DNA from 4 places in the Desulfitobacterium elongatum genome. Region 2 is predicted to be linked to each of the others. Evidence: riboswitches for the same ligand, from Rfam matches in the RefSeq annotation. Region 2 holds a riboswitch; each other region holds the start of a gene.

Region 1 (7,815 bases), 210 kb from region 2:
TTACAATGCACTATTCTCGTCTTGAGGTAACAAAAATCTCCCTGGAAAAGGATGCCTTATCTCAGTTTGATCTCGACCCCTTTCTTCGAGCTGCAGAATACCTTGCGCATGCAGATGTTGATGCAATCGCTTGGAATGGTACCTCAGGTGGTTGGACGGGCTTCGAATTCGACAGAATGGTCTGTGATAGAATCACGGAAGCAACGGGTATCCCGGCTACAACCTCCATGCTAGCAATGTTGGATGCTTTCGAGGAAAACCATGTTAAGACCCTCCATACGGTTACTCCTTATATCCCGACCATCGATGAACTTATTATTAAGCAATACGAAGAAAAGTGTGGCTACAAAGTCATCAATTCCCGTGGCTTAAATCAAACGGTCAATCGCTCCTTTAGCCTAGTAACCCCAGAGCAAATTGATCAAATGTGTAAAGAAGTTAGTGTAGACCCTGCAGACGGAATCAGTATCATCTGCACCAACTTAAGATCGACCTGGCAAATCGAACAACTTGAGAAAGATTATGGAATCACTGTTTATGATAGTACGGCCGTAACAGTATGGAAAACATTAAAAATGGTAGGGATTGATCCTAGCATCGTTAAGGGTTGGGGTAGATTATTTCTAGCGAAGTAAGTCTTAATAAAAGGGTGGAGGTTTACATATGAAACGGACCAATGTGCGTTACTTGATTTTGGGCATGGCTATGCTCATGTATTTCATTACGTTTATGGATCGTGTCAATATCTCTGTTGCCGCTCCTTATATTTCTGCAGAATACGGATTAGACAAAATTCAGATGGGCGCGATCTTTGCTGCCTTCACGTTGAGTTATGCAATATTCCAAATGCCGGGTGGATGGTTCGGTGATCGTTTCGGAGCTCGGTTCATTTTACCGATCTTTGTTACCTGGTGGTCTGTGTGGACAGCCTTAACGACCTTAGGTAGAGGCTATACCTCTTTCTTGCTCATTCGTTTTGGCTTTGGTGTCGGAGAAGCTGGTGCTTTTCCTGTAGCTCAATCCGCTCTTTCCAGATGGTTACGTCCTGAAGAACGTGGATTATCGCAAGGTCTTCTGCAAAGTGCTACCCGTATCGGTTCAGCATTTACGCCACCTCTTGTAGCGATGATCATCGGTTGGGGCGGTTGGCGTATGGCCTTTATCGTCTGTGGTGCTTTAGGTATTGTTTGGGCTATCGGTTGGTGGATTATTTATCGTGATCGACCAGAAGATCATCCGTTTGCCAATAAAGCAGAGATCGATTACATCTTGAATGGTAAAAAAGAGTCGATTGTTACACCTCCTACCCCTTGGGCCAAAATCCTAACGAGTCCAAGTATCTGGGCATTGTGCTTAAGTTATATGGCCTTCATTTATGTTACTTATATCTACTTCAACTGGTTCCCTACCTATCTTAAAGACGCACGTGACTTCCCCTTGCTAAAAATGGGATTGTTCGCAGCCCTTCCATTTATTGCGGGAGCAATTGCGAATACTCTCGGTGGAATACTCTCCGATAAACTCGTGAAGAAAACGAACGGAAGTAAATGGGCGCGTCGGATTATCCCCTTAGTGGGTTCCATTACCCTCGCTTTCTTTATGGTTCCTGGAGCACTTGTTGAGAATAATGTACTGTCTGTTATCCTTTTATCCTTAGCCTTAGCTTCTTCCGAGTTTGGAATTGGGGTATATTGGGCTTCTGCATTAGACATTGCGGGTCCTCATGCTGGTACTGTCTCCGGACTCATGAATACCTTTGGAAACCTGGGCGGCTTTGTTTCTCCGTTAGCTTTCGGTTATATAGTCCAAACTACGGGTAATTGGGCAACACCGTTTCTAATTGCCTCCGGTGTATCTGTTCTTGGTGCATTGCTGTGGCTTATGGTTGACCCAACTAAAAAAATATATGAAGAAGTTAAAGGTTGAATCTATTGAGACAAAGCTGTAATTAAACATGCTTATCATTTTGTCTGGGAGTAGGTGTCTCTCGGGGCGTCCCCTAGTGACATCTACTCCTTGTTTAAGGGGGTAGTTCAATGAAACGATACGTTCGTTTTAATAATGGAAACAAAATTTGTTATGGATTAATTAAAGGGGAAAGGGTGGCAGAACTGATCGGTGAAGAGTTTCCGGATTTTAAAGAATCAGGAATCGAGTATGACCTTTCCTCAGTGAAGCTATTAGCCCCATGTACCCCCACGAAAGCAGTCTGTGTTGGTCTTAATTATAAAGACACAATTCTTGAGCCCGGAGCTAAATGGCCTGTGGAGCCTCTTCTATTCATTAAACCTTCGACAAGCATAACAAATCCGGAGGACAGTATTATTAAATGGCCCATGATAAAGGATTTGGCCTTTGAAGCTGAGTTAGCCATTGTCATAGGGAAAAAGGCACATCTTGTGTCTGAAGATGACGTACATCAATACATCTGGGGATATACGATTGCTAATGATATAACGGCTAAGGACTTGCAGAAAGCAGACGTACTATGGGGTCGCTCGAAGTCCTTCGATACATTTCTCCCCTTAGGTCCTTGGATAGCCAGAGGAATTGACGCTCATAATTTGACGATTACTTCCTATTTAAATGGATCGCAAAAACAAAAGGGAAATACTGCTGATTTGATCTTTGGGATCGAATACCTTGTGAGCTTCATTTCTCACGTCACGACGTTATTGCCTGGAGATGTTATTTTAACGGGTACACCCGGAGGTTATGGTTCATCGTTAAACGTCGATGATAAAGTCGAGATAGAGATATCAGAAATCGGCAAGCTGACAAACCATTGTAAAATAAGCGCTGAAAGCTGGAAGCTTAAACCCCATTACACCAGTTTTTAATGATGAAAGATTCACGAACTAAAATGTTTCAAGCTCAACATAGAGAAATGAGAAAAGATGAAAACAACACTTATCTTTACTTAGATAAGTAGTTTTCATCTTTTTCACTATAATTCTTGAGGATTATGTCTGTCTTGTAATAAGAAAGAAATTACACATTAATCAAGTTATAAATTGAAAAGAAAATAGTGCAGAATTTTGGAAGATGATGTATTTTATTAATTAGATGATGAAGAAATTTATAGTGTTTATGATTTATACTTGCTCTAGAGAGAGGGGGAAAACCATTAAATGCACATGGAGTTACCGGAAGATTATAAAAATGTTTTTGATTACGCAGCGATTGGAATGGCCTTATTGACTAAGGAAGGCCGTTATCTTAAGGTGAACCAGTATTTCTGTGAGTTTTATGGCTATGAACCTCATGAGTTTCTTACAATGGGTTTTAAAGATATTACCTATCCTGAAGATCTGTCCGTCGGCATAGAAGATCTAAATAGACTTATTTTAGGTGAAATTTCAAGTTTTCATGTCGAAAAACGATATATACATAAATCAGGTGAAATCAAATGGGGATTGGCTAGCATCTCAGTAGTCCGCGATAAATCAGGGAATCCACTTTACCAGATTGCCCAAATCCAAGATATTAGTGGACGAAAGTTAGCGGAACAGAATCTGAGTCGCCGTATTGAATTCGAGAGACTAGTCACCATGATATCGACACGATTTATTAATCTTGCCGTGGATAAGATCGACCACGAAATCACGCAAGCTATCGAGGTTATTGGTCAATTCTTAGGAATTGATCGAATTTTTATTAACCAGTTCTATCAAGGGGGGACAAAGTACAAGAAAGTTGTGGAGTGGAATCCGCCGGGGGTTGAACCCTTTCCAGGCTTGGAACTAAGTGTCGAGGCCTTGCCTAGGTGGTATAGCAAATTAAGTGAAAAAGGTAGTTTCTATTCTGAAGAGGTCGATAAACTACAACCCGCTGAAGCCCATGAGATGAAGAAAGTATTTAAGCATCTGGACGCTCAGATGCTCATTAATATACCCATCACCCAGTCAGATCAAATCGTTGGTTTTATTGGAGTTTCTAATCGCAGGCTTAACAAAAGCTTTTCTGAGGAGGATCTGCGACTTCTGAAAGTGGTCGGGGAAGTCATTTTTAGTGCTCTAGAACGTAAAAAATCGGAGTACGCTCGTCAATCGTCTGAGGAGCTATTTGTCAAAGCATTTAAGGCGAGCCCTACTCTTATGTTGATCTTATCACTGGAAGAGATGCTTGTTCTTGATGTTAATGACGCCTTCACAGAGACCTTAGGGTATGAACGAAGTGAAATTTTAGATACGCGATTATTAGATTTTACATCTTTAATAGACGAAGCGGATCAAGAAAAGATTCAAAAGTGCTTGAGAGAAAATGGCGTAGTTCTTAATTGGGATATAAGAATGACCACAAAATCTGGAAAAGAGAGGATTGGACTTCTTTCTGCAGAAGCGGTTCAAATAGAAACACAGACCTGTTTTCTCATGGTCGTCCAAGATATAACTGAGAAGAAACATATAGAGCGGGAGATGGCACGACTCGAAAGGCTTAATTTAATTGGCGAAATGGCAGCGGGAATAGGACATGAGATACGAAACCCTATGACGACAGTTCGAGGGTATCTGCAGGTTTTTTCAGCCAAAGCGGAGAATTTTATGTATAGAGAAACCTTCCAACTCATGATAGAGGAGCTGGATCGGGCGAATCAAATCATTTCTGAATTCTTGTCACTTAGCCGAGATCGCATCGTAGATTTCAAGGTAGTTAATATTAACACGATTATCAATGTTCTTTACCCACTCATTTATGCACACGCAAATATGGAAGATAAACGTGTAAATATCAGGCTAGGAAATATCCCGGATTCTTACGTAGATGAGAAAGAACTTCGCCAGCTTATTTTGAATCTTACTCGTAATGGCTTAGAAGCCATGTCGGCCGATGGAGTCCTTACGATTTCTACCTATTTAAAGCATGGAAGAGTTGTTCTGATGGTCGAAGACCAAGGGTGTGGTATCCCTAGTGAGATTAGAGAGAAAATTGGAACTCCGTTTTTTACAACAAAGGATAATGGGACGGGTTTGGGCCTGGCCATTTGTTATAGTATTGCTGCAAGGCATAAAGCAACCCTTGATATTCGTTCAAGCCCGAAAGGGACAAAGGTAAGTGTGCAATTTTAAAGGGAAATTAGAAGGGAGACCATGTCGGTCTCTTTTTATGTCGTTGTATCAAGTTTACAAGGTAAGCAACTTATCCCCTTTGATTTCATAGTTGATTTTTCACCGATTCGGGAATGTCACATTGGGAACACTGGATTTCCTTGTGATAACTCTGAGTGGAATCAAGGAGCAGGAGGGTGTGCCCAGTCGGAGAAGTGATATAGTACAGAATTGTACTATTGACAGACTGTTTTGGAACTGTTATTATGAGTTTAACTTTTTATTCGAGATACTAACTCAATAAAACTCTTATCCGGAGTGGTGGAGGGACTGGCCCGATGAAACCCGGCAACCAGCATAAATTCTTTTAAATTGAGAGAATTTAAGTATGGTGCTAATTCCTGCAGAAGGTTACTTCTGGCAGATAAGAGGATTACAAACGATTTTGTGAGCCTCTTCTGTTGTGGAAGAGGCTTTTGCAATTCTACATATTATCTACAGTGCTTAGCTGCACTTTGCAAGTTTGTATATGGAGAGGAAGAATGAGATGAAATCTTTATTTGAAAAGGAACTAGAAAAGAGAATACTCATTCTCGATGGAGCGATGGGAACCATGCTTCAGAGAGCGAACCTAACCGCGAAGGATTTCGGGGGAGATGAATACGAAGGCTGTAATGAAATCTTGAATCTTAACCGCCCTGAGCTCATCCGCTCAATCCATGAAGAGTACCTCGAAGCGGGCGCGGATATTATCGAGACAAATACGTTCGGGGCAACGACCGTGGTTCTCGCGGATTATGCCTTGGAAGAAAAAGATAGTGAACTTAATCGAGTTGCTGCAAAACTAGCTAGAGAAGTAGCTGATTCCTATTCGACGTCGGAAAAGCCACGCTTTGTCGCTGGTTCTATGGGTCCAACGACGAAGAGCCTATCCTTGACCGCTGGAGTAACGTTTGATGGTTTAAGTGAGGCCTATTGCCGTCAGGCGAAAGCCTTGATTGAGGGTGGAGTGGATGTCCTCATTGTCGAGACGGCCCAGGATACACTTAATGTAAAAGCGGCCGGAGTTGGAATTCAAAAGGCTTTTTCTGACTTGGGTCATAAAATTCCGATTATGATTTCGGGAACGATCGAACCTATGGGGACGACTCTTGCAGGACAAAATATTGAAGCCTTCTATATTTCTATTGAACATCTGGATCCGATTACTGTGGGTCTTAATTGCGCAACTGGAGCAGAATTTATGCGTGACCACATCCGTTCGCTTTCTCAATTAGCAAGCTGTGGGGTAAGCTGCTATCCTAACGCCGGGTTGCCGGATGAAGATGGGCATTATCATGAAGAACCGGAAGGGCTTGCTCGGAAAATGGCTGGCTTCGCGGAGCGCGGCTGGCTCAATGTGGCTGGAGGTTGCTGTGGAACGACCCCCGAACATGTCCGGGCCATGGCTGCGGTGCTTAAGGATTATGCTCCTCGTCCACTTTCACAGCGGACGGTGAGTGCTGTATCTGGGCTTGAACCCGTCTATGTCGAAGAGGAGAATCGTCCGCTTATCGTGGGTGAACGGACAAACGTCATTGGTTCGAAGAAGTTTCGAGATCTGATTGCGGAAGGTCGCTATGATGAAGCTTCTGAGATTGCTCGAGCACAAGCCAAGAAAGGAGCCCAAGTCATCGATGTTTGTTTGGCGAACCCGGATCGAGACGAATACACAGATATGTGCGAGTTTTTACCCTATGTTGTAAAAAAGGTTAAGGCTCCTCTCATGATTGACTCAACAGACCCGAAGGTCATGGAACTAGGACTTAAATTCTCACAAGGAAAAACGCTGATTAACTCCATTAACCTGGAGGATGGGTTAACGCGATTCGAGGAAGTTATTCCTCTTCTGAAAAGATACGGGGCTGCTATCGTTGTCGGGACGATTGATGAAAAAGGGATGGCCCTAACCCGAGAAAGAAAGCTAGAGATTGCCAAAAGGGTTTATGGATTGATGACCGAATATGGTGCCTCAACACAAGATATCATTTTTGACACACTTACCTTCCCTGTTGCGACAGGAGACGAAACCTACCTGGGTTCGGCTAAAGAGACGATTGAAGGAATTCGGCTCATTAAGCAGGAGTTCCCTGAGTGCAAAACTATTCTAGGAGTTAGCAATGTTTCCTTTGGCTTACCAGCAGCCGGGAGGGAAGTCTTGAATGCCGTCTTTTTGTATCATGCGACAAAGGCAGGCTTGGATTATGCCCTCGTGAATGCGGAGAAGCTTCAGCGGTATGCGTCCATCCCTGAAACCGAACGACAACTTTCCGAAGAACTTTTATTTAATACGAATGATGAAAGTGTTGCACGTTTTGCTGAGTTCTATCGGAATAAAAATAGTGTGACGTCTAAGGATCCGGGTAAGATTCTATCTGTAGAAGAACGTTTAGCTCAATATATCGTCGAAGGGTCGAAGGACGGCTTAATCTCTGATTTAGAAGAAGGACTTAAACTATATTCTGCACTTGAGCTCATAAATGGGCCTTTAATGGCCGGAATGGATGAGGTCGGAAAGCTTTTTAACGGAAATCAGCTTATCGTTGCAGAAGTCTTGCAGAGTGCCGAAGTCATGAGAGCTGCAGTAGACTATTTAGAACCTCATCTTGGAAAGAACGAGGGAGCATTGAAGGGGAAGATCCTGTTGGCTACCGTTAAAGGGGATGTCCATGATATCGGGAAAAATCTACTTGAAATTATTCTCTCCAATAACGGATATGAGATTATT
Region 2 (7,815 bases):
CTGATTTGATTTTGCTCGATTTAAAAATGCCGAAGATGGATGGAATTGAAGTTTTAAGAGAAGTCAAAACCATAGTTCCAGAGCTACAGGTTATTATGATGACCGCCCATGGAAGTACGGCCACGGCTGTTGAGGCTATGAAACTTGGAGCTTATGACTATATCATGAAGCCTTTTGATATCGATGAACTGCTTATGGCAGTCGACAAGGCCTTTGAACTGAGGACACTGCGACAACAAGTGAACTATCTGAAGCAGGAAGTCACTGAGCAACATGGATGGGAGCAAATGGTAGGGCGCAGTGCTCCCATGAAATCCGTGTTAAACTTGGTGGAAAGAGTTGCTCCGACCTCGGCGACTGTCCTTCTCCAAGGGGAGTCGGGTACGGGCAAAGAACTCGTCGCACATGCTATATATTCATCTAGCACTCGCCGGGAAGGCCCCTTAATCCGGGTGAATTGTGCCGCCCTTCCTGAGTCACTTATGGAGAGCGAACTGTTTGGACATGAGAAAGGAGCTTTTACAGGAGCACATGCCCGTAAAGCAGGGCGTTTTGAGTTAGCTGATGGTGGCACGCTCTTCCTAGATGAAATCGGTGAGCTCTCTCCTGGGGTGCAGGCCAAGATGTTAAGAGTACTCCAAGAACGTACGTTTGAAAGGGTTGGCGGAGTAAAGACACTTAAGGTGGATGTTCGAATTATCGCGGCAACGAATAAAGATCTTTTGACAGAAACTAAGGAGGGGCGCTTCCGCGAAGATTTATACTATCGTCTGAGCGTATTCCCAATTAACCTTCCTCCTTTAAGGGAAAGGATAGAAGATATTCCGCTTTTAGTTCAGCATTTTCTTCAGAAGTTAAGTCCCACAGGGACGCTGAAAAAATTTAGCGATGAGGTCATAGAGAGGTTTATTTGCTACGAATGGCCCGGGAATGTCCGTGAACTTCAAAATATTGTGGAGCGAATGGTTATTATTTGCCCAGATCAAGAGATTGGAGTAGAGTGGGTACCTGATTTGCTAAGGCAAGAGAAGCGTGGAGGGGCAAATCAACCGCTGAACTTACCTTCCGAAGGAATATCTCTAGAGGAATTGGAAAAATCTCTTCTGGAGCAAGCTTTAGAGCGTGCGGAAGGGAATCAAACGCATGCGGCACAACTCCTTGGCTTATCTCGGCATGCTTTTCTCTACCGATTGGAGAAGCACGGAATTGACCGGCAAAAAAGCAGGAGGGATTGATCGTGCCGAAGAATCTTGGGTTACGAAAGCTTCCGTTAAGAACTATCCTTGATTTACTTATTATTAGTGGGCTTATTTCTGTGCTAACAGGGATTCACTATACGAGTTATCACTATTCAGTCGATTACCATTTACTTCTCCAGTTTGGCTACTATATTCCGGTTATTTATGCTGCCATACGCTTCGGACCTTTTGGCGGAATCGGAAGTGGATTAATTATCACTGTTTTGTTTCTCCCGTTTATGGCAGACTATCAAATGTCCATGAGTACAGAAGCGAAATATACCCAGTGGGTAGAGATCCTTCTTATTAATGGTTTTGGATGGTTTACAGGCTTTCTGGTGGATCAAGAGAGGAAGGCAACTCAGAATCTGAAGAAAGCGCTCGATGTAAAGGAAGACTTAGTTAGGAAGTTAGAAGTAGAAGCCCAAGAACGCCAGCGTCTCGAGGCGGAGATTCGCCGTAGTGAACGATTAACAGCCCTAGGCCAGCTGAGTGCGGGCTTAGCCCATGAAATCAGAAACCCTTTGGGAATCATTCGGGTGACTATCCAACTCCTTGCTAGGGAAAAGTCTGGGGATCAAGCGGTTTCTGAATATTGCCGTGTCTTGCAAGAAGAAACAAACAGACTGAATCGATTGCTGACGGAGTTCTTGAGCTTTGCACGTCCGAAAGAACCTAACTGGCAAGTTGTTCGTCTGAGTGAACTACTACAAGAGGGTTCAGATACCGTGAAGCCTTTGATTGAAGAGGCAGGGCTGGTTCTTGAACTGAGAATTACTGATGTCGTGGGAATTACAGTCGAGGTGGATAGGGATCAGATGAAACAAGTGATACTCAATCTACTGATAAACGCTTTAGAGGCCCAGAAGGAGAGCGAAAATCCGAGAGGTAGAATTATCATCGAGGGGATACGGAACGAAGAAGGGGTGGGCTTTGCCATTACAGATCAAGGTCCAGGAATTTCTGCCGAGGTGATAGCCAATATGTTCAATCCCTTTTATACAACAAAGGAAAAAGGAACGGGGTTAGGTCTTTCCATAGTTCATCGGATTCTTCAACAGCACCGAGGAAGGATTACCTTAACGAACGTATCGTCAGGTGGGGTTAGGGCTGAGGTTTTATTGCCAATCACTGCAGCGACAACCTTACCTACAACTATTGACATTAATTTGTCCCCTGTCATATAATAGTTTTAGAAATTGAATATTTCTCATCCAGAGTGGTGGAGGGACTGGCCCGATGAAACCCAGCAACCGGCCTATTTGGCAGAGGTGCTAATTCCTGCAGGATTATTCCTGGAAGATGAGTGAACGATCATATGACGTTAGAGCTCTTCCTTGGAATGGAAGGGCTTTTCTTATTCTTCCGAATCAACACATGGGATAGAATCGTCACCTTGTTTGACGGATAGATGGATGGGGGAGGAAGAGTTTATGCAAGAAAAATCGGTGCGTATCGGACTATTAGGCTTTGGAACAGTGGGTCAAGGGCTGGTGAAAGGGATACTGTCTCATTCAGATAAAATTGTTCTGGATCTAGGGAGAAATCTCCAGATCACGAAAGCTTTGGTCCGCGATTTAACTAAAGAACGGGAAATCGAAGGCATTACCTTAACAAAGAATTCTGGAGATATCCTTCAGGACCCGGACATTAACGTAATCGTTGAAGTTATGGGAAATGAGCACCCCACGTATTCCTATGTCAAGCAGGCTCTTCTGAATGGTAAGCATGTAGTTACTGCAAACAAACTTTTGCTGGCAATTCACGGTGTTGAATTACAGGAAATTGCCTATAAGAAGGGTGTCCGGTTGCTTTACGAGGGAAGTGTACTCGGTGGTATTCCGATCCTCAGAACGATTCAGCATGGGCTTTTGGGGGATCGAGTCGAAGAACTACGTGGGATTTTAAATGGAACTACGAATTTTATCCTTACGCAAATGGCTGAATCCGGAAAAGGATATGAAGAGGCACTGTTGGATGCACAAAGAGCGGGTTATGCTGAGAGTGATCCGACGATGGATGTCAGTGGACTTGATGCTGCCTGTAAACTCGTCATTCTTTGCCGTGAATGTTTTGACATAAATATCCGGGTTGAAGACGTTGATATCACAGGAATTCAGGATGTGAGCGCTGAAGAAATCGAGGAACAAAAGAAAATAGGGTGTGTCCCCAAATTAGTGGCTAAGGCTTCTTTGCTCTATCCTGAAGCTTTAGATTTCGTGGGACTTGAACGGATAAAGGCCAAGGTTGGTTTGGAGTGGCTCCCCGTAAATGATGTCTTAAGTCAAGTTTCTGGTGTGGATAATGGATTATCCTTAAGAACACATCTGGTCGGAAATTTGTTCTGGAAGGGACCTGGTGCGGGTGGTTTAGCGACGGGTGGAGCAGTGTTATCCGATGTGTTAGAGGTGGCACAAAGGGTTTTACTCGAACAGCGGGTTGAAATTATTGCCAAGTAAAATCTTCAGTTAAGATAAACTCTGCTAATGAGGAAGAAGCAGTAGTCAGTGAAAAATGTTATTCAGTGGGAGGAAAAGCTTCCTAGGTTGCCGAAATTATAGTTTTTGTTCTAATCATCAGATGTTAAAGTGAGGCAAAACAAAATGCGGTTTCCTATGGACTTTTGGCTAAGGGTTTTCGGGGATTTTCTTACGGGATTTGGTCGCTCTATGTTTATCCCCTTCATGTTGATATACCTTAAGCAAGAAGGCGGCTTCCCGACTTGGGTGGTTACTCTCATGACAGCACTCCCTCAATTTTTTCAACTGTTTAGCACCTCCTGGGGAGGGGTATTGGCTGATTATTACGGTCGAAAGCCTATTATGCTTTTTTCTCTCGTAGGCTCAGGCTTAGTGCTTACTCTAATGTTGAATTCGAATTTTATATGGGTGTATGCGGGATATGTCTTATTTCTAATCCTTTCCAACTTTTATCGTCCTGCAGCCATGGCGATGGTCACTGAAGTCATCCCTCGGGATCGTCACCGTGAAGCTTTTGCTATCCTCAGGATGATGGCAAACTTGGGCTTTGCGCTTGGCCCTCTTGTCGGCAGTTTACTCTTTTTTACGCATCGTGAGTTAGCAATTCTCGGTACGATAGTCGCGTATCTGCTCACGGGTTTTACGGTGCTTCTTATGCGTGAGACGGGAAGGACTTTAAAAAAGCATGAAATTTTGACAAACCAAATGAAAAATCCACTGAGGGCTTTTAAATTGTTGAAGAGAGATCGACAACTTCTATGGGCCGTGACTACTGGTGTGTTTTTTTTGATGGTTCAGCTCCAACTCTTTTCATCCTTTACAGTAGTCGTGAATGACGCCTTTCAGGATAAAGGAAGGACGTTATCTTACCTCCTTCTCATCAACACTGCAGGAGTGGTCGTCGGACAGGTTTTTATCACAAATCGTACGCAGGACTTCTCGTTCTTCAAACTTCTCCGAATAGCAATTGCTTTGTCTGCCTTGGCTTGGGGCTTACTGCTCTTCCCAGGTGGAGCTATCCGCTACTATCTTTTATTAGGGTTAATGACCCTAGCAGAGATGCTAATGGCGGCGGTGTATACTCCCTATATCGCTTCACTTGCCCAAGAAGGAGAAGTCGCACAGTACATGAGCTTTTCCCAGACAAGCAATATTCTAGGTCAAATGCTAGGACCGACGATTGGAGCAATTGGGTATGATATCGGGGGACAGAAAGGGTATGTCTTTGTCCTTTGGGGATTGCTTCTTATCACCTCGATGCACCTCTATAAGCTTAAACGTGTAGAAAAAGAAGAGTTAATGAGTAGAACCGAGTAGTCGATGAGCAGGCTTAAAGTGGCCTGCTCTATTTTCTTTCTTTAGCTTTTTAGGAAAAGGATGTTATAATAAAAAATTGAGAACTTGTTAGTTTCCTACATAGGAGGTATTAACCTTTGGAATTTACTCAACAGATTGCACAAGAAATCGGCTTACGTCCGAATCAAGTAAAAGAAGCGATTCAACTTCTCGATGCAGGGAATACAATTCCTTTTATAGCTCGATATCGTAAAGAGGCTACTGGGGAACTCGATGAAAATGCTCTACGTAGCATCGTCGAGCGTTTAGAGTATTTACGGAATTTAGAGCAACGTAAAGGGGAAGTCCTTCGACTGATTGATGAGCAAGGAAAATTAACGGAAGAACTTGCGAATCAAATCCAAAAGGCAAAGATTCTTCAAGAAGTGGAAGATCTCTACCGTCCATATAAGCAGAAACGTCGGACACGGGCTACTGTGGCCAAAGAAAAGGGCCTAGAACCACTGGCACTATGGATTATGGAACAATATCCCAAGGGTCAACCCGTAGAAGAGGCTAAAAAGTATATTAACCCAGAACTTGGGGTAGAAAACAGTGAAGAGGCCTTGAGTGGAGCGTCGGATATTATAGCGGAGATGATCTCTGATAATGCCACGATGCGCAAACGGATTCGGGAAGCAACGTTTCGACTGGCCGACCTAGTTACTGCAGGAAAGAAAGCGGAGGAACGTTCTCCTTATGAGATGTATTATGACTATCGGGAGCCCGTAAGAAGAATTCCCCCGCACCGAATTCTTGCTCTGAATCGAGGAGAAAAAGAGGAGTTTCTGACAGTGAAGGTTGAAGTACCACCAGAGCAAGTCCTCGCCTTGATTAACCAAGTGTTTGTAAAGCAAGGACCCTCCTCTGCACTCGTAGCCAACGCAGCAGAAGACTCCTATAAACGCTTAATTGCTCCCTCCATTGAACGTGAAGTTCGAGCTGAACTCATGGAAAAAGCAGAGGAACAAGCAATTAAGGTTTTCGCTGCTAATTTACGGCAACTTCTCCTTCAACCACCTGTACGGGGAAAAGTCGTACTAGGACTCGATCCAGGTTTCCGGACCGGGTGCAAATTCGCAGTCGTGGATGATACAGGAAAGCTTCACCACGTTGGTGTTATTTATCCTCATCCTCCTCAGAATAAGCGAGAAGAGGCTAAAAGGATCCTTCGGGAAGAGATTGATAAATATCAGGTCGATGTGATTGCGATTGGGAATGGTACAGCATCCCGCGAAACTGAGGAAGTTACAGCGGAGCTCATTCGAGAGAGTGGCTTAGCTTCTGAGTATGTCATCGTCAGTGAAGCAGGAGCGTCTGTATATTCCGCTTCGAAACTCGCTGGAGAAGAATTCCCAGAGTTTGATTTATCTTTACGGAGTGCAGTTTCAATCGCTCGTAGACTACAAGATCCACTCGCCGAGCTTGTAAAGATTGAACCAAAAGCAGTAGGAGTCGGACAATACCAACATGATGTCCAACCCAAGCGGCTTGAAGGGTCCTTACAAGGAGTGGTTGAGTCGGCAGTGAATGCAGTAGGAGTGGATTTGAATACAGCCTCTCCTTCACTTCTTCAGTATGTCGCAGGGCTCAAGCCAACCATTGCGAAGAATATTGTCGCTTACCGAGAAGAGCATGGAAAGTTCCAGAAGCGGGCTCAACTCAAGAAAGTTCCCAGGCTAGGTGAACAGACCTATATTCAATGCGCAGGCTTTATTCGGATTCCAGAGGGTGCGAATCCTTTGGAGAATACGCCGGTTCACCCAGAGTCATATGAATTGGCAGAGAATATTTTGCGTAAGGCAGGTTTCGCGCTAAACGATTTACGAGATCGGTCCACGGATGTGCGCTTGGCTCTAGCAGTAATGAGTCCCGAAGAATTAGCCCAGGAATTTGAAGCAGGAATTCCGACGGTTAAGGATATACTCTCCGCACTACAACGCCCAGGACGGGACCCACGTGAAGATTTGCCACGGCCTAAATTGCGTCAGGATGTAACTCACCTTGAAGATCTGAAGGAAGGGATGATTCTCGAAGGAACGGTGAGAAACATCGTCGATTTTGGCGCCTTCATTGACATCGGAGTGAAACATGATGGATTAGTTCATATCTCGCAAGTAAGTGACAAGTTTATTAAGCACCCGATTGAAGTCCTTTCAGTCGGTGATATCGTGAAGGTTCGGGTCCTTGGAATTGACTCGGCTCGGGAGCGAGTCAGTCTATCAATGAAGGACATCCCTGTGAATGCTCAGGTTTCTATATAAAATTAGGATTAAACTGGAGGACAAACATGAACGCAAATACAAGCCTTTTTATTCATAATGGTCGAATTAAGACCATGAAAGGCCAAGAATTTATGGGAAGCATTTTAATTGAAGGAACTAAGATTAAGGCACTAGGAGAGAGTCTTGAGGCTCCAGCCGATGCTCAGATCATCGAAGCGGAAGGAAAGTGGGTCCTGCCGGGATTTATCGATGCACATTGTCATGTCGGGATTGGAGAAGAAATCTATCAATCCGAGGGCGATGACCTTAATGAGATGACAGATCCCTTGACCCCAGAGCTTCGTGCGCTTGATGGAATCAATCCGGAAGATGAGGGCTTTCGGGATGCACGTCTTGGGGGAGTCACCGCAGTTTTTTCCACACCCGGAAGCGGGAATGTAATCGGTGGGACAGGAGTGGTTCTAAAGACGGCGGGCAAAATCGTAGATAAAATGATCGTTCGCGAACCAGCAGGGTTGAAGGTCGCTTTTGGAGAAA
Region 3 (7,815 bases), 750 kb from region 2:
GGTTTTGACAACCTTTTACACTTATCGGGATAACCTTGAGCTTATTCCAGAGGTTGTTACTAAACTTGCAAAAAAGAACATCAGCGGAATTATCCTGAAAATTAACCGCTTTATCGACAAGGTTCCGAAAAGCATCATAAAGATTGCAGAAGAATATAAACTGCCCTTATTTGTAATCAGTGATAAGGATTTGCCTTTTAGAGATATTATTTCTGCCGTCACTTCAGAGATCATTAATTACCAATTCAATATAATTAAAGGGATCAATGAACAACATGAACAACTTTATCGCGCTGTTTTATGCGGCGAAAAGCTTGACTATTTCATCAAGATCATTGGAAAACATTTAGAAGGCAACTGTGCTTGTCTATCTGCCTGTTGGGAAATACTGGCGCAGTATCCCGAAACGAATACCGAACCTTTAGAAGATATAAAAGCCTTAATTCTGGGAGAAGAAATAATCAATAAAAAGAAGTTGGTTCGTAACGGCTTAGCTTATATATCAATTAAAAATTATTTTGTATTTCCATGCCTAGCTCATAACAACATCATAGGTTATTTCCTCTTGCAAAAAGACGCACAAATCAACGAACGCGAATTGTTGTTTATCCAACAGATGGTTTCATTTATATCCATCAAGTTGCTCGAAAAGCAGCTTGTCTTAGAAACTGAACAGCGCATGACCACCGCTATCATTGATGAGCTTCTGTTCCATCATTCTGATGAAGATATTGTTCGTGATCGACTACAACTTCTAGGGGTTATTCCAAACACAAACTACTATGTTCTGGTTTTGACCTCTAAGTCGAAAATAAAGCAGGAAAGCCCGTATATTTTCCGTTCAAGGCTGCAATCAATCTCTCGTTATATACAAGCTCTTTTCCCAAAAAGCTTGGTTCATTCAGTTGCAGATGGATATATGGCTTTTGTTTCTTTTCCAAGCACATCGTGTCATATGAGGGAAGACACCATGAGAAGTGTATTGGATAATTTGTCTGAACTCTCCGAAATAAAAAACCATATGTATATTGGGTGTAGTATGATTGAAACCGATTTAACCGGAATCCCTCATTGTTACGAGGCGGCAAAGCAAGCGATTCGGTTTGGAAAAGCATTTTTTCCTGATCAATCCATTCACGTTTATAGAGATTACCTCGAAATACGTATGGCTTCCCACATGCTCAATACCGATGAGCATACATTCTTAAAGCGAAATGTAATTCTTCCTCTAGAAAATTATGATAAAAAGTATCAAACAGAGCTTTTTCTTACCTTGGAAAAGTGTCTTACCATTGGTACATTGGAAAAAGCTGCTGCTGATCTGCATATTCATCCCAGCACATTACGTTATCGTCTTCAAAAGATAGCAGACTTGACAAATATTGATTACTTTACAACGCAGGGGAAATACATATTAAACACCGCATATATCCTCGCTAAACTTGGGTCATATTAGAACAAAAACCGGAGCTTCCATAATTGGAACCTCCGGTTTTTGTAGAGAAACTTTAGTTTTGAGATCAGCCAGACTCCCGACATCCGCTCTGAAGAAGACGCCTGAGTCCATCTATATCCAGCTCATCAAACCGTTTGAATCACCTCTGCCTGCGGCGTACCCGTCTTCGCATTACGGACATTATGAGCTAATTTGACAAAAAAGTTTTGCATCTTTAGACGGGCCACAACATGAAACGATGTCCCGTCCCCTTATTACGTGTTCCCCTTCCTCTCTGCAAGGTATCACTTGGAAGATATCTATTTTAAAGAAATCTATTGACATTACTTCTGTTATGTAATAGTATAAATCCAATCAATAGCTAAGTGTAAATAGTCGTATAGGAATACTTAGTATTATTTTACAACTAAATATAGAGTTATCCTTATTCAGAGTGACCGAGGGACTGGCCCTATGACGTCCGGCAACCCCCTATTTGGGAAGGTGCTAAATCCTGCAGAATGACTAACATTCTGAAAGATAAGTCGAAACAGAGATATTTTCGATGTCCCTTTCAGTTTGAAAGGGACATTTTTTAAACTACTGATAAAAAGGAGGGAATGATATGATTGAAATTCGTAATCTCTCAAAGGTTTATGATACAAAGAATGGAACAGTAAAGGGAGTCGATAATGTGTCCTTGACTGTTCAAGAAGGTGAAGTTTTTGGAATCGTTGGTTACTCAGGCGCTGGAAAAAGTTCATTGATTCGCTGTATTAACCTGTTAGAAAGGCCAACCTCAGGGAGCATTTTCGTTAACGGGAAGGATCTTACTTCCTTAAACAGTGAAGACCTACGCCGTGCACGCTTAAAAATAGGGATGATTTTTCAGCATTTCTATTTGATCAGTCAAAAAACGGTGTTTGAGAACGTAGCATTTTCCCTTAAAGCTGCTAAAGTACCGACAGTGAAAATTAAAGAGAGAGTTGAAGAACTCCTCGAAATGGTCGGTCTAGCCGACAAAAGAGATGTCTATCCTTCACAGCTGAGCGGAGGACAAAAACAAAGGGTAGGTATCGCTCGTGCCCTTGCTAATAATCCCACTGTACTTTTATGTGATGAAGCCACTTCAGCCCTAGACCCGACGACGACAAAATCAATCCTAAATTTATTAAAAAAGATTAATACAGAGCTTAATATAACGATTGTTTTGATCACTCATGAAATGAACGTTGTGAAGGAAATTTGCGACCGAATGGCAATCATGCAAGACGGAAAAGTTATCGAAGAAGGCTCTGTCTATGATATATTTGCAAACCCGAAAGCCGAACTCACCAAAGAATTCATAGCGAGTGTTGTTTCCTTCGAAATCCCAGAGGTTATCTTAGAGAGCTGCAAAGGACCAATTATCAAGGTGACCTTCAAGGGAGAGGTCGCTGGAGAGGGTGTCATTTCCGATACGCTCCAGAAATTTAACGTTCACGGTAATTTCCTCCATGGTTCCATTGAATATATTCAAGAATTGCCGCTTGGCATCTTTATTATGGAACTAAACGGGCAAAAGGAAGAAATCGCAAAGGCCCTACAGTATATCGAAAGCAGGGCAGTACAAGTGGAGGTGTTACAAAATGGGCTTTGAATTTAATCATTTTGTAGAACTTATCCCTGAAATCAATTCAGCGTTTATTCAAACCATCTATATGATTTCCATCTCCTTGGTTGTCGCGATTTTAATTGGCTTGCCCATCGGAATCTTCTTATATATCACTGACAAAGGCTTGTTCTTGGAAAATCGGGTGCTTCAAAATGTTTTAGGATTTGTCGTTAATTTGGTACGATCGATTCCGTTCATCATTTTACTTGTCGCACTCATTCCCTTGACAGACTTTCTAGTGGGTACGACCATCGGCCCTACTGCAGCAAGTGTTTCCCTTTCTGTTGCTGCAATTCCATTTTTTGCACGTATCGTGGAAACGGCTTTACGTGAGATTGATAAAGGAGTCATTGAGGCTGCGATAGCCGCTGGTGCAACTCCCTGGATGATCATCAAGGAAGTGCTGCTCCTCGAAGCTAGATCCGGAATTATTTCTGGTGTTACCTTAACACTCATTAGTTTGATTGGTTTTTCGGCCATGGCCGGTACAGTTGGCGGTGGCGGAATAGGTGATTTGGCCATTCGCTTCGGCTATTATCGCTATGACAACACTATCATGATTTCAACCGTTTTGATTTTAGTTATTTTAGTTCAGCTTATCCAATTTGCTGGTGATTTTATTGCCAAAGTTGTAGATAAAAGAAAATAAGAAGAAAGAGGGAAGATAAGATGAGAAAATGGTTAACCGTATTGACTTTACTTTTAGTGGTAGGAGTTTTAACCGCTTGCGGCAGTAGCAAAAGTGGTGGACAAACGGCAAGCACAACATCCAAAGAAATCAAATTTGGTGCTACTGCTGGTCCTTACAGTGACATGGTGACAAAAGCCATTAAACCTGGTTTAGAAAAATTGGGCTATACCGTAAAAGTTGTTGAGTTCAGCGATTACATCCAACCCAATAAAGCATTGAATAATGGCGATATTCAAGCCAATCTATTCCAGCACACAATTTACATGGAAAACTTTGAAAAAGAGAATAAGATGGATTTAACGGCCTTGATCTCCGTTCCAACAGCACCCATGGGCATTTATTCAAAGACCTATAAATCACTCGATGAAGTTAAAACGGGAGCAACTGTTAGTATTCCTAATGACCCTACCAATGCTGCCCGTGCTTTTAATACTCTACAAGATAAAGGGATAATTAAAGTAAATAAAGATGCGAATCCACTAAAGGTTTCAGAGAAAGATATCGTTGAAAATCCAAAGAAATTAGTATTCAAACCGCTTGAATCCGGTCAACTTCCTCGTTCTGTGGACAGCGTAGATCTAGCAGCCGTACCTGGAAACTTTGCACTTGCTGCTAAAATGAACTTGCTTGATGCCTTAGCCCTTGAAAATATGCTTGATCCTTATCGTAATATTGTCGCTGTAACAGCTAGCAATGAAGGTTCACAAATTGCTAAAGATATAAAAGCCGTTATCGAATCTCCAGAATTTGTGAAAGTCATTGATACAGAATTTAAAGGTTTCGGAAAACCAAGCTGGATGAAAAAATAAGACTTAATAAAGACTAATTTGGGCAGTCTTCCCTAACCTGTTGTTTAGATTGGGGAATACTGCCCGTTTTCTAAGATATAGAGAACTTTCTTCAGGTGGAGTTTTGATTCCATCCTTATCGGGAAAATCTTAGCTAAGGAATGAGTGATAACTATGGAAAGCTTTTCAGTACATGGAGCACCAAGTGAATACATTTTAAATGAAGGTATTTTAGAACACCTAGAATCTAAGCTATTGGATCGAGGATTTGAAAAAGTCCTCGTGGTTCATGGGGAAAAGTCCTGGCAGGCGGCAAAGACATTTTGGCCAGAGTTCAGCAAGATTAAATCTGAAGACTACACGTATGGTGGCGATTGCTCTATCACTGAAATTGAAACGGTAAAAGAAATCATCAATAGAAATTCCTATGATGCACTCATCGCGGTAGGTGGTGGAAAAGTACTCGATCTAGTAAAAGCAGCAAGCCATTTGGCACATAAGGCCTTTGTCCTCGTTCCTACACTCGCCTCTAATTGTTCTCCCTGGACGCCACTTAGTGTCATTTACGATGAATCTGGAGCCTTTATTCGTTATGACATTTTTCCAGAAAGCGCTAGTCTCGTATTAATCGAGCCTAGAATTCTAGTCAATGCGCCGATTAACCTGCTTACCGCCGGTATCGGTGATACACTTGCAAAATGGTATGAAGCAGATGTCCAAATATCAATTATTGATAACAAACCTGTGCCTTTACAAATTTCCCACTATGCTGCTAGACAATGTAAAGATATATTACTTCAACATTCAGAAGGGGCAATAAAAGCAGCTGAAACAGGCATTCTAAACGATGACTTCGTTAAAGTTGTTGAGACTATTATCGTTCTTGGTGGAATGGTAGGCGGATTTGGTGATCATTATGGAAGAATTGCAGGTGCCCACGCTATTCATAATGGACTAACTATCCTAGAAGAAACTCATCATGCCCTACATGGAGAGAAAGTAGCCTACGGCATTCTTGTTCAGCTTGTATTAGAGGGGAAGTGGGAGGAAATCAAACTCTTGATTCCTTTTTATAACAAACTTAGCTTGCCGATTTCGTTAACTCATCTAGGAATCAAGGAGATCACTGAAGATATCATTAACGCCATTGCCACAAAATCAGTCGTTCCTGAAGAATCGATTCATGTTATGCCCATCGGGCCCATCACTTCCTCAAGAGTAAGTGAAGCAATAGCTAACCTTGAACAAGAAGTTCTGAATAGTGTTAGCTAATAAATAGTATCATGAAGAAAATCAAGCCGTTCAGAACCAAGGGGACGTTTCGTTTAACACAAAACGTCCCCTTGTATTCATTAATTCAACTATGCCTTGATCCATGTTGCTCCAATATCTTGGATTGCAATTTTATCTAACTGACCGGCTAATGCCTGATTGAATCGCTTAATCGGTTCATCCATGGGTTCCTGTGATAATTTGAAAGTTCCCCAATGCATTGGCAAAACCTTCTTGGCCCCCATTTCCTCAGCCATCTGAATCGCTTGTTCAGGCGTGGCATGACGTGGCTCGAAGGACTTTGGAGAATAAGCTCCAATCCCCATAATTGCTAATTCAATGTCTACTTCACGAAGTTGTTGCTGAATTGACTCAGTGTACCCCGTATCCGCTCCAAAAAAGATATTAACCCCATTTTTGGAGAGCAAAATACTATTTGCTTTCATCTCTTGGTTCCATGGAAGCCTTGCTCCCCAATGCTTGCCCTCAATAGCTTTTACCGATAATTCCCCATATTGCTTTTCATCTCCCCAATGGATTTCATCAACAGAGTTATAATTCAGGCCATTCCAAAGGGATTTCGTATTTTTTGCGGTTAAGATGGACGTTTTTGTGGATTGTAAATCACGAAGCGTCGGGAAATCAAAATGATCGGTATGCGCATGAGAACAAATGATTAGATCGACTTTACCGATTTGAGCTGCCGTTAAAGGACTGCAAACATATCGTTTAACTCCAATTGTATAATTACTGACGGGGGTAATTCCGATTCTTTCATAGAAAACAGGATCTATCAATATTTTAGTCCCATAGAAATTAATTAAAAACCCTGCATGACCAAGCCAGGCCAATGATAAGTCTTGATCCCTCCACTTTTCGGGGGTTGGGTAAAACTTTGGTTGAGTCATCATATTATTCTTGTTATCCTCTATGCCTTTTATTTGCGAAGCTAATGCTAGGCCTCCTATAGCTACTGCTCCAAAGGCGATAAATTTTCTTCGCGTTATACCTTTATCCTGCGTTTGCATCCAATCTTTACCTCGAGAGTCTAGAATTATTCGAAGCCCATTCTAAAGCTAAGTTCGAATTCCATTTGAATACTCGATATTATACAATATCATCCACTCACGGACAAATCAAACGAGGGTTCACAGGGAATAAACGTCCTCTCGACTTCGAAGGGAGTAATGATTTTTAAGCTAACTTTCAGCTTTTGCTCAGCTTATCTTAAGTTCCATTATGTATTATATTTATATGAAAACCAATGATATTTAGTTCGGAGGTACAAGCTTTCCTGTACGATACATCGAAGGAAACCTTGCTTAAAATAAAACTGACACCGTATTAAAACGATGTCAGTTTAGATAAATCAAGTTTTATTTTGCGTTTTTAAGTGCATTGGCAACAGCTTCTTTTATACCGCCACTTGTCTTGCTGGCACCTGAAACTACATCGACTTCAGTCGTTTGTTTTTTAATGATTTCTGCGACAACTCCCTTTTCAGCGGCTTCGAAAATGCCAGGAGTTTCGGAATGTTGTTTAAGGGTGATCTTGGTGATATTGCCACCTTGGACAATAACTTCAACAGTGAGTTCGCCACCCTTACCGTTTCCTGTGCCAGTGTAGGTGCCATCCTTATAGTTGCCTTTTACCTCAGGCTTTACTTCAGCGACAGCAGCCTGGACTTTGATGGTAGGTTCGGTATGGCCGCCGTTAGCAACGACATACTTAACAGCAGAGGAACCTGAAATGCGACCAAAGATTACGATATCAGCAACCGCATTACCACCTAGACGGTTTCCACCATGCACACCGCCGGTAATCTCTCCGCCAGCAAACAAGCCAGGAATAGCCTTCCCTTCCCTACTGATAACCTCTGCACTGGTATTGATTTTCACCCCGCCCATAGTATGATGGACGGCTGGAGCACATATTGCTGCATAGAATTTAGGAGATGTGAGTGGTACTTCCATAC
Region 4 (7,815 bases), 1.4 Mb from region 2:
GGTTTTCTGGATTTCTTTGAAAAAGAAAATGCCGATATCTTTTGTCTTCAGGAAACAAAGGTCCAGGAGGAACAGATTTCCTTTAATCTTGATGGCTATTATCAGTACTGGAATTTTGCTCAGAAAAAAGGGTACTCAGGAACAGCCATATTTTCAAAAATTGAACCTATCAATATAGTATATGGAATCGGCAAAGAGGAGCATGACCAAGAAGGCAGAGTCATAACCTTGGAGTTTGAGAACTTCTATATTGTGACGGTATATACTCCGAATTCCCAAAGAGGACTAGCTAGATTGGACTATAGGATGAAATGGGAAGAAGACTTTATAAACTATCTAAAAGGGTTAGATAGCTTAAAATCGGTTATATTTTGTGGGGATTTAAATGTAGCCCATAATGAAATAGATCTAAAAAATCCGAGCTCAAATCGAAAAAACGCTGGTTTTTCGAATGAAGAAAGAAGCAAATTTACTGAAGTGATTAACAATGGGTTTGTAGATACGTTTCGGTACTTTTATCCTGATAAGACTGAAGCCTATACCTGGTGGTCGTATATGTTTAATGCTAGAGCCAATAATGCGGGATGGCGAATCGATTACTTCTGTGTATCAGAAGGGTTGAAGGATCAGTTGAAAAATGCCGTTATATATAGTGAGGTTACAGGCTCTGATCATTGCCCAGTCGGATTAGAGATATTTTAAAAAAATGAGTGCACTTGTTTTTCTCATCAGTATCGATGAAAATCAAGTGATGTCCCGAGGACTCACTTGATTTTTATATCGGACAAAGAGTATGGAGAAAGAATAATGGATAATTCTAAATTAAAACGAAGTGTCTATCCCATGCCAGAATTCATAAGAGACGCTCTGTTAAGAGATAATTTAATTGAAGAATATAAAATGCGACCACCCTATCAACAAAACGACTATATAGGGTGGATAACAAGAGCCAAGAGACCCGAAACCGTGCAAAAAAGACTTAATCAAATGATAGCTGAATTGCAGGATGGGGATAAATATATGGGCATGGACTACAAGGCATCAAAAAAAGGACAAAATACTAGGGTTGCCAATAAAAAACGTATTCTCATCATGACGGCTGTGTCAGGAGAAAGGGAGGCAGTATTACGCGGACTAGATAGACTGCAGATTAATCAAAAGTGTGATGTCTTGCTAGCAGGAGTTGGTCCCGTGGCAGCTGCAGCGAATACAGCGAAGGTATTAGCGACGACTAAATACGAGTTGGTTATAAGTACTGGTATCGGTGGGGGTTTTATTGGCAGGGCTGAGGTCGGTTCCCTTGTGTTAGCCAATGAGATTGTTTCGGCAGATCTCGGAGCAGAGACGCCGGAAGGATTTAGGTCTTTGGATGAATTAGAATTTGGCTCCACCAAAGTTGAAGTAGAGTCTAGCTTAGTCGATCAGGTGACGGAGGCTTTGCGTGCCGCAAAGCTCCCGGTTAGCGTCGGTCCGATAATCACAGTATCTACGGTGACTGGAACAGCGGAGAGTGCTGAAGAAATGTGTAGACGCGTGCCAGGTGCTGCTGCCGAGGGGATGGAGGGGTACGGCGTTGCTCTAGCTGCTCAGATTTTCGGAGTACCTGCCTTGGAAATCCGCGCTATCTCGAACCAGGTCGGGCCAAGGGATCGGAGCGCCTGGAGAATTAAAGAAGCATTCGATGTTTTGGAAAAAGCTTATACAGTATTGGAGGAGTTACTATGAAAATTGCCTTTTCACCTTGTCCTAACGACACGTTCATTTTTCACGCATGGGTCCACGGACTCATTCCTGATGCACCGAAACTTGATGTAACTTACGCAGATATAGATATAACAAATAGTTTGGCAGCCAGCTCAAAAGGCCCGGACGTGGTAAAAATTTCGTACGCTGCACTGCCCTGGGTGTTGTCTGAATATGCTTTGTTACCTTGCGGTGGCGCCTTGGGGAGAGGATGTGGGCCACTGGTACTGACCTCAGACGAAAGCGCTGCTGATAAGGGACCAGCGGGCTTGAAGGGACGACGTGTAGCTGTGCCCAGTGAACGATCCACCGCCTACTTACTGTTTAGGCTATGGGCAGCTCAGCAAGTTCCAGGGGGCATAGGTGAAATTGTTGTTATGCCCTTCGACGAGATTATGCCTGCGGTACGCGATGGGGCAATTGACGCAGGACTAGTCATTCATGAGGCACGCTTTACATACCCTGAGTATGGTCTAAAGCTCTTGGCTGATTTAGGGAGCTGGTGGGAGTCAGATGCCGGTTTACCGATTCCACTGGGAGCGATTATTGCTCGTCGGTCCTTGGATTTGGATGCTATCTCCGGATGGATCAGAGCATCAGTTAAATATGCGTGGGCCCATCCGCAGGAGTCCCGGGAGTACGTGCTACAACACGCCCAAGAGTTGTCCAGTGAAGTGGCAAACGCTCATATCAATCTTTACGTGAATGAGTATTCCGAGGATTTAGGCGAAAAAGGATATGAGGCTATTACTGCACTCTTGAGTCGGGCCATGCAAGAGGGAATCGTACCAAAGTTTGACTTGGCAGCACTGCGTATATAAAGGAGTTATAGCAAAGAAAAAGGCCGGGATATCCGGCCTTTCGTTGTTAGAATCTCCGACGGTGACCAAAGAAGAAAAATGGGAAAAAGAAGGGAAAAAACGGGAAAAAAAACGGAAAGAATCCAAAACGCCTAAAACCAAACATACCTCAATCTCCTTTCTCTTATTCAGATTGATGCCCAAGCATCCTTAATTTAGAAGATTACGCCGAGGGCGATAAGGATCAAAATAGCAATGGCAATAATAGCTGCGCCAACACATTGACCTCCGCCCATAACAATTGGGTTGCAACATCCGCCACCATAACCCATGCCGTACAAATTGATCTCCTCCTCTCACATCAGATTAGAACTCTTTTAGAATGCAATTCCCATCGCAATAAGCAGAAGAATGATTACAACTACGATTGCGATACCTTCTAATTTCTCACCATGACGCATAACTCCATCTAACCCCACTGCCATACTTTCAACCTCCCTTCGTTAGATAGTACATAATATGCCTTGTCTTAGATAGATGTCCCAAGTGCTGTAATAATATGTAGAGATTTATTTGTTTCATAGCGAACAGTTGCCACAAACGAATGATAGGGGAAAGGGTCAAGAGTCCGGTTTTTGCTTTTGTTATAGGACAGATTGACTTAAATGAAAGAATGTAATAATATAGTAGCAATGGCTATTTTCTTTAATATCGATAATTGAATAGAATCAACTTCTTATCAAGAGTGGTGGAGGGGCTGGCCCGATGAAACCCGGCAACCGGTATTTTTAAAATACAACGGTGCCAATTCCTGCAATGGATACATTGATAGATGAGAGAGGAAATGGTGTAAATTAATCCTCTTTCGTATGAATGAGGATTTTTGTTTTGAAAGGGGAGAGTCACTTTGCCTATCAACATACCCGATGGTTTACCAGCTGCTGAAATATTAAATAATGAAGATATTTTTGTCATGAATGAGGGAAGGGCTTCACATCAGGATATTAGACCACTGAGTATCCTGATTCTCAATCTCATGCCCAATAAAATTATCACGGAAACACAAATATTGAGGCTTCTAAGCAATTCACCGTTACAAGTCGATATCACCTTACTTTATCCCGAAACGCATCGTTCCAAGAATACTCCAGAAGAATATCTGGTCAAATTCTATGATACCTTTGAGAACATTAAGGATAAGAAATTTGACGGAATGATTGTCACTGGAGCGCCAATCGAGCAGATGGATTTTGAAGAGGTTGATTTCTGGCCGGAGTTAGTGAAGATCATGGACTGGAGCCAACATCATGTTTATTCGACCCTGTACATCTGCTGGGGAGCACAAGCTGGATTGTACCATCAATTTAGTGTTCCAAAGTATTCACTTCCTGCCAAGATGTTTGGCGTTTTTCCCCATACCATTAACAGAAAGAATGTTAGGCTCTTCAGAGGGTTTGACGATATTTTCTATGTCCCCCATTCCAGGCATACGGAAGTAAGAAGGGAAGATATCGAAAAGGTTGCTGAGCTAGAGATTCTCTCTGAATCCGAGGGGTCTGGCGTCTATATAGTGGGCACAAAAGGTGGTCGGCAAATTTTTGTGACAGGCCATTCAGAATATGATCCCCTGACCTTGAAATCTGAGTACGACCGAGATATAGCAGGAGGTCTTCCTATCAACATCCCTCAAAACTATTATCCGGGGGATGATCCGAAACAACCACCGATCGTTAAGTGGAGGAGTCACTCCAATTTGCTCTTTGCAAACTGGCTCAATTACTATGTCTATCAGGAAACTCCCTATAATCTTAATGAACTTGATTAAATAAAAACACGAAATTGAGGAATGTGATCTTAGCCAGAGCAATCAAATTTCAAAGGATTAAAAATAGATTGAGAAAGAAGGAATTTCAATGCCAGATTATGAACACGATCGGGAAGCCGCATGGCAACTTCTAAGCGAATATGTCAAGAGTGAGACTCTTTTAAGACATGCCATAACAGTGGAAGCTGTCATGCGCCAATTTGCCTCCCTCTATAATGAAGATACTGAAAAATGGGGCATCATTGGACTATTACATGATATCGATTTTGAGATGTACCCTGAACAGCATTGTCACAAAACGAGGGAAATACTCGAGCCAAGGCATTTACCTGAAGAGTATATTCGGGCCATAGAAAGCCATGGTTACAAACTTGTCAACGAAGTGGAACCCATCGAAAATGTTGAAAAGGTGCTTTATACCATTGACGAACTGACAGGTCTTATTTCTGCCACGGCACTTCTTAGACCCAGTAAAAGCCTTTTTGACTTAACTGTAAAATCCGTAAAAAAGAAATGGAAGCAGAAGAGCTTCGCTGAGGGAGTCAGCCGTGAAGTCATAGAAGACGGTGCAGAAAGGCTAAAGATGGACTTGGATTATGTTATCGAGCAAACCATCAAAGGCATGCAGAACGTCGCGGCTGAAATAGGTCTAGAGGGAAACCTAGAAGCGGGGAAGTAAATAATACTGAGGAAAACTATGAGCCAGTAACTCTCTTTTAAGAGTGATACTGGCTTTAAACATTTTGGAAGAGGAATAAGAGAGTAAATATAATATGATTTTGCTAAACGTTAAAATAGTTAACGCTTTTTAAGGTGTTAACATAAATCCCGGCCTTATGTTAACTGGTTTACAACGAGTTAACATTCTAACGTTAACTAGTTTACAAATTTCGATATAATAAGCGCGTATTTATCGGGCTTTCGTGTTGGCATGCTTATTGCAATGAAAAATAATGTTATCGAAATGTTGTCTCAACGTCCTGTTATTAAATAATGAGACAACTAGATGTTAAAATTTTAAAGGAGGGATATTTGAGGGCCCATTATCTTAGTCAAGTGCTCTTATAATTTGTCTTTTAATTTGGGTTTTCTTATTTTCAGTACACTATATTGGGAGGAATTATATTATGACATCTTATTTTGATGCTTTAAAAGCAGAGATGAAGGATTGGAAAACAGCACTATTAGTGATTGTCTTTACAGTAGCAAGAGTGATTTTTGGGTATGCTTGGGTTGAAGCAGGAATAGGCAAAGCTACAACATGGCTTTCTGATGGAAAACTCAATTCGATTGGTTTAATTAAAGGAATGGTTAATAATCTAGCGGCTGCCGGCCATCCTGATCCACTGGGTATCACCCATTGGTATGGTTGGGTTGCTAATATTTTCTTCGTAAATATGATGCCTGCACTTACTGATGTCATGGTTGTTGCTTGTGAAATTGGAATTGGTTTAGTCATGATTCTAGGCTTTAAAGTATTCTGGGGTGGTTTAGTAGCGTTATTCATGAATCTCCAGTTCTTTGCTTCCGGATCCTATAATAATTTCGGTTATGTTTGGACAGACTTAGCAGTAATGAAATTCGCAAAATATGCTGAAATGATTGGCGTAAGCGGATACCTTAGTTTTAAGAAAAATCAAAAATTACTACAAACTGGTAATAAGAAGCAAGCAGCCTAATTTAATGTGATAAAGTACAACGTAAAAAGCCTTGGAGGTTAAAGCTCTAAGGCTTTTTTATATTTCTGACTTTGAGTCTTTTTCAAAAAAGTTAAAACATCTAGATGCTAAATATAAAAAAATACTAAAAGATAAAAACATGATAACTTAATTAGCGAGCTCAAACAAATTGAGTTACTCGCCAAAAATAGTCTTGACAGGATGACCTGTTATAGATTAGAATCTAAATAACCTAGAAAAATACTTAACACGATGAAGGGAAGTCCCAAGCTCAATAGTTTAGAGAGCTGACGGTTGGTGCAAGTCAGTCTACGAAGCTAAAGGATTCCATCCTGGAGTGGCCAATGATGAATTGTGACGGGTTCCGCCCGATAGCGCGGACATAAGTTGGCCGATTTGGCAACATGGGTGGCAACGCGGGAATAACCTCTCGTCCCTAATTGGGATGAGGGGTTTTTATATTTTTAAGCGTCTGTTTTCATGTACCTTTAATCGGTTAAAACTTGGGTGGCACCGCGGAATTCCCGCCCCAATGATGGGGTGGGTTTTGTTTTTCCCTAGATATCCAGTTTGATACATTTTAACAATAAATTTTTAAAAAAGGAGTATTTTATGAGAATGACCTATTCGATGGTACGAGGTCCGACTGAGAAAGACGTGGCTTCGTAAGTTCTTACAGAAATTACGGGCGAGAGAAGACTATTTAAGTAGCAAAATTTTAGTAGCGATGAGTCATTTTTAATAAAAATAGTATGAGAAAGTAGGAGATTTTCATGGCAAGAGTCTATAATTTTTCCGCGGGTCCAGCCGTATTACCAGAAGAGGTGCTAAGAGAAGCAGCAGAGGAGATGTTAGACTACAACGGTACAGGCATGTCCGTTATGGAGATGAGTCATCGCTCGAAAGCCTTCGAGAACATTATCGCAGAAGCTGAAAAGGATCTTAGAGATCTGATGAATATACCGGATAATTACAAGGTCTTATTTCTTCAAGGTGGAGGCTCACAGCAGTTTGCTATGATTCCCATGAACTTGATGAAGAATAGAGTAGCCGATCACATTAACACTGGACAATGGGCGAAGAAGGCAATCTCTGAAGGTAAACTATACGGAAAGATCAATGTCATAGCTTCCTCTGAAGATAAGACGTTTTCGTATATACCAGATCTAAAGAACCTCAAGATTTCTGAGGATGCTGATTATGTTTATATCTGCCACAATAACACAATTTACGGAACGAAGTTTAATGAATTACCGGATACCGGGGAAAAGATTCTAGTCGCTGATATGTCCTCAGATATTCTCTCAGAACCCGTTGATGTCACGAAATATGGTCTTATTTTCGCCGGCGTTCAAAAGAATATTGGCCCTGCAGGGGTGGTTGTGGTCATCATTCGTGAAGATTTAATTACAGAGGATGTCTTACCTGGGACTCCAACGATGTTGAAATACAAAATTCATGCAGACAATAATTCTTTGTATAATACCCCTCCAGCCTATGGAATCTATATTTGTGGCAAAGTCTTTAAGTGGCTTCAGAAGCTAGGCGGTCTCGAGGCCATGAAGAAAATAAATGAGGAAAAGGCTGCCATCCTCTATGATTTCCTCGATTCAAGCCAACTGTTTAGAGGTACTGTTGTGAAGAAGGATCGTTCTTTAATGAATGTCCCCTTTGTCACAGGTTCGGAAGAGCTCGATGCAAAGTGTATCAAGGAAGCGAAAGCCGCTGGGTTTGATAACTTGAAGGGACACAGGACTGTGGGTGGTTT

What was found. A riboswitch is a leader RNA that binds a small molecule or an ion and turns the genes downstream of it on or off. The one in region 2 is predicted to bind S-adenosylmethionine.
Region 1: it holds a riboswitch for S-adenosylmethionine, as region 2 does, so the genes downstream of both, metH (methionine synthase) here and ACZ42W_RS17475 (homoserine dehydrogenase) in region 2, are expected to answer to the same signal.
Region 3: it holds a riboswitch for S-adenosylmethionine, as region 2 does, so the genes downstream of both, ACZ42W_RS20860 (methionine ABC transporter ATP-binding protein) here and ACZ42W_RS17475 (homoserine dehydrogenase) in region 2, are expected to answer to the same signal.
Region 4: it holds a riboswitch for S-adenosylmethionine, as region 2 does, so the genes downstream of both, metA (homoserine O-acetyltransferase MetA) here and ACZ42W_RS17475 (homoserine dehydrogenase) in region 2, are expected to answer to the same signal.

Annotation. Positions count from the first base shown of each region.
Region 1 is NZ_AP038772.1:3,889,168-3,896,982, reverse strand. Features, by position in the region: gene ACZ42W_RS18460 (maleate cis-trans isomerase family protein) at 1-635, shown strand, start outside; gene ACZ42W_RS18455 (MFS transporter) at 664-1,926, shown strand; gene ACZ42W_RS18450 (fumarylacetoacetate hydrolase family protein) at 2,037-2,840, shown strand; gene ACZ42W_RS18445 (PAS domain S-box protein) at 3,132-5,069, shown strand; gene ACZ42W_RS18440 (hypothetical protein) at 5,091-5,267, shown strand; SAM riboswitch class I at 5,355-5,479, shown strand; gene metH (methionine synthase) at 5,596-7,815, shown strand, end outside.
Region 2 is NZ_AP038772.1:3,684,150-3,691,964, reverse strand. Features, by position in the region: gene ACZ42W_RS17485 (sigma-54-dependent transcriptional regulator) at 1-1,235, shown strand, start outside; gene ACZ42W_RS17480 (two-component system sensor histidine kinase NtrB) at 1,238-2,425, shown strand; SAM riboswitch class I at 2,446-2,547, shown strand; gene ACZ42W_RS17475 (homoserine dehydrogenase) at 2,672-3,697, shown strand; gene ACZ42W_RS17470 (MFS transporter) at 3,842-5,035, shown strand; gene ACZ42W_RS17465 (Tex family protein) at 5,152-7,317, shown strand; gene ACZ42W_RS17460 (amidohydrolase) at 7,344-7,815, shown strand, end outside.
Region 3 is NZ_AP038772.1:4,434,100-4,441,914, forward strand. Features, by position in the region: gene ACZ42W_RS20855 (PucR family transcriptional regulator) at 1-1,456, shown strand, start outside; SAM riboswitch class I at 1,878-1,982, shown strand; gene ACZ42W_RS20860 (methionine ABC transporter ATP-binding protein) at 2,061-3,074, shown strand; gene ACZ42W_RS20865 (methionine ABC transporter permease) at 3,064-3,738, shown strand; gene ACZ42W_RS20870 (MetQ/NlpA family ABC transporter substrate-binding protein) at 3,759-4,589, shown strand; gene ACZ42W_RS20875 (iron-containing alcohol dehydrogenase family protein) at 4,743-5,840, shown strand; gene ACZ42W_RS20880 (MBL fold metallo-hydrolase) at 5,930-6,868, opposite strand; gene ACZ42W_RS20885 (flavocytochrome c) at 7,217-7,815, opposite strand, start outside.
Region 4 is NZ_AP038772.1:322,216-330,030, forward strand. Features, by position in the region: gene ACZ42W_RS01480 (exodeoxyribonuclease III) at 1-702, shown strand, start outside; gene ACZ42W_RS01485 (futalosine hydrolase) at 808-1,725, shown strand; gene ACZ42W_RS01490 (1,4-dihydroxy-6-naphthoate synthase) at 1,722-2,564, shown strand; gene ACZ42W_RS01495 (hypothetical protein) at 2,759-2,884, opposite strand; SAM riboswitch class I at 3,277-3,382, shown strand; gene metA (homoserine O-acetyltransferase MetA) at 3,451-4,368, shown strand; gene ACZ42W_RS01505 (HDIG domain-containing metalloprotein) at 4,457-5,047, shown strand; gene ACZ42W_RS01510 (DoxX family protein) at 5,496-6,047, shown strand; gene serC (3-phosphoserine/phosphohydroxythreonine transaminase) at 6,821-7,815, shown strand, end outside.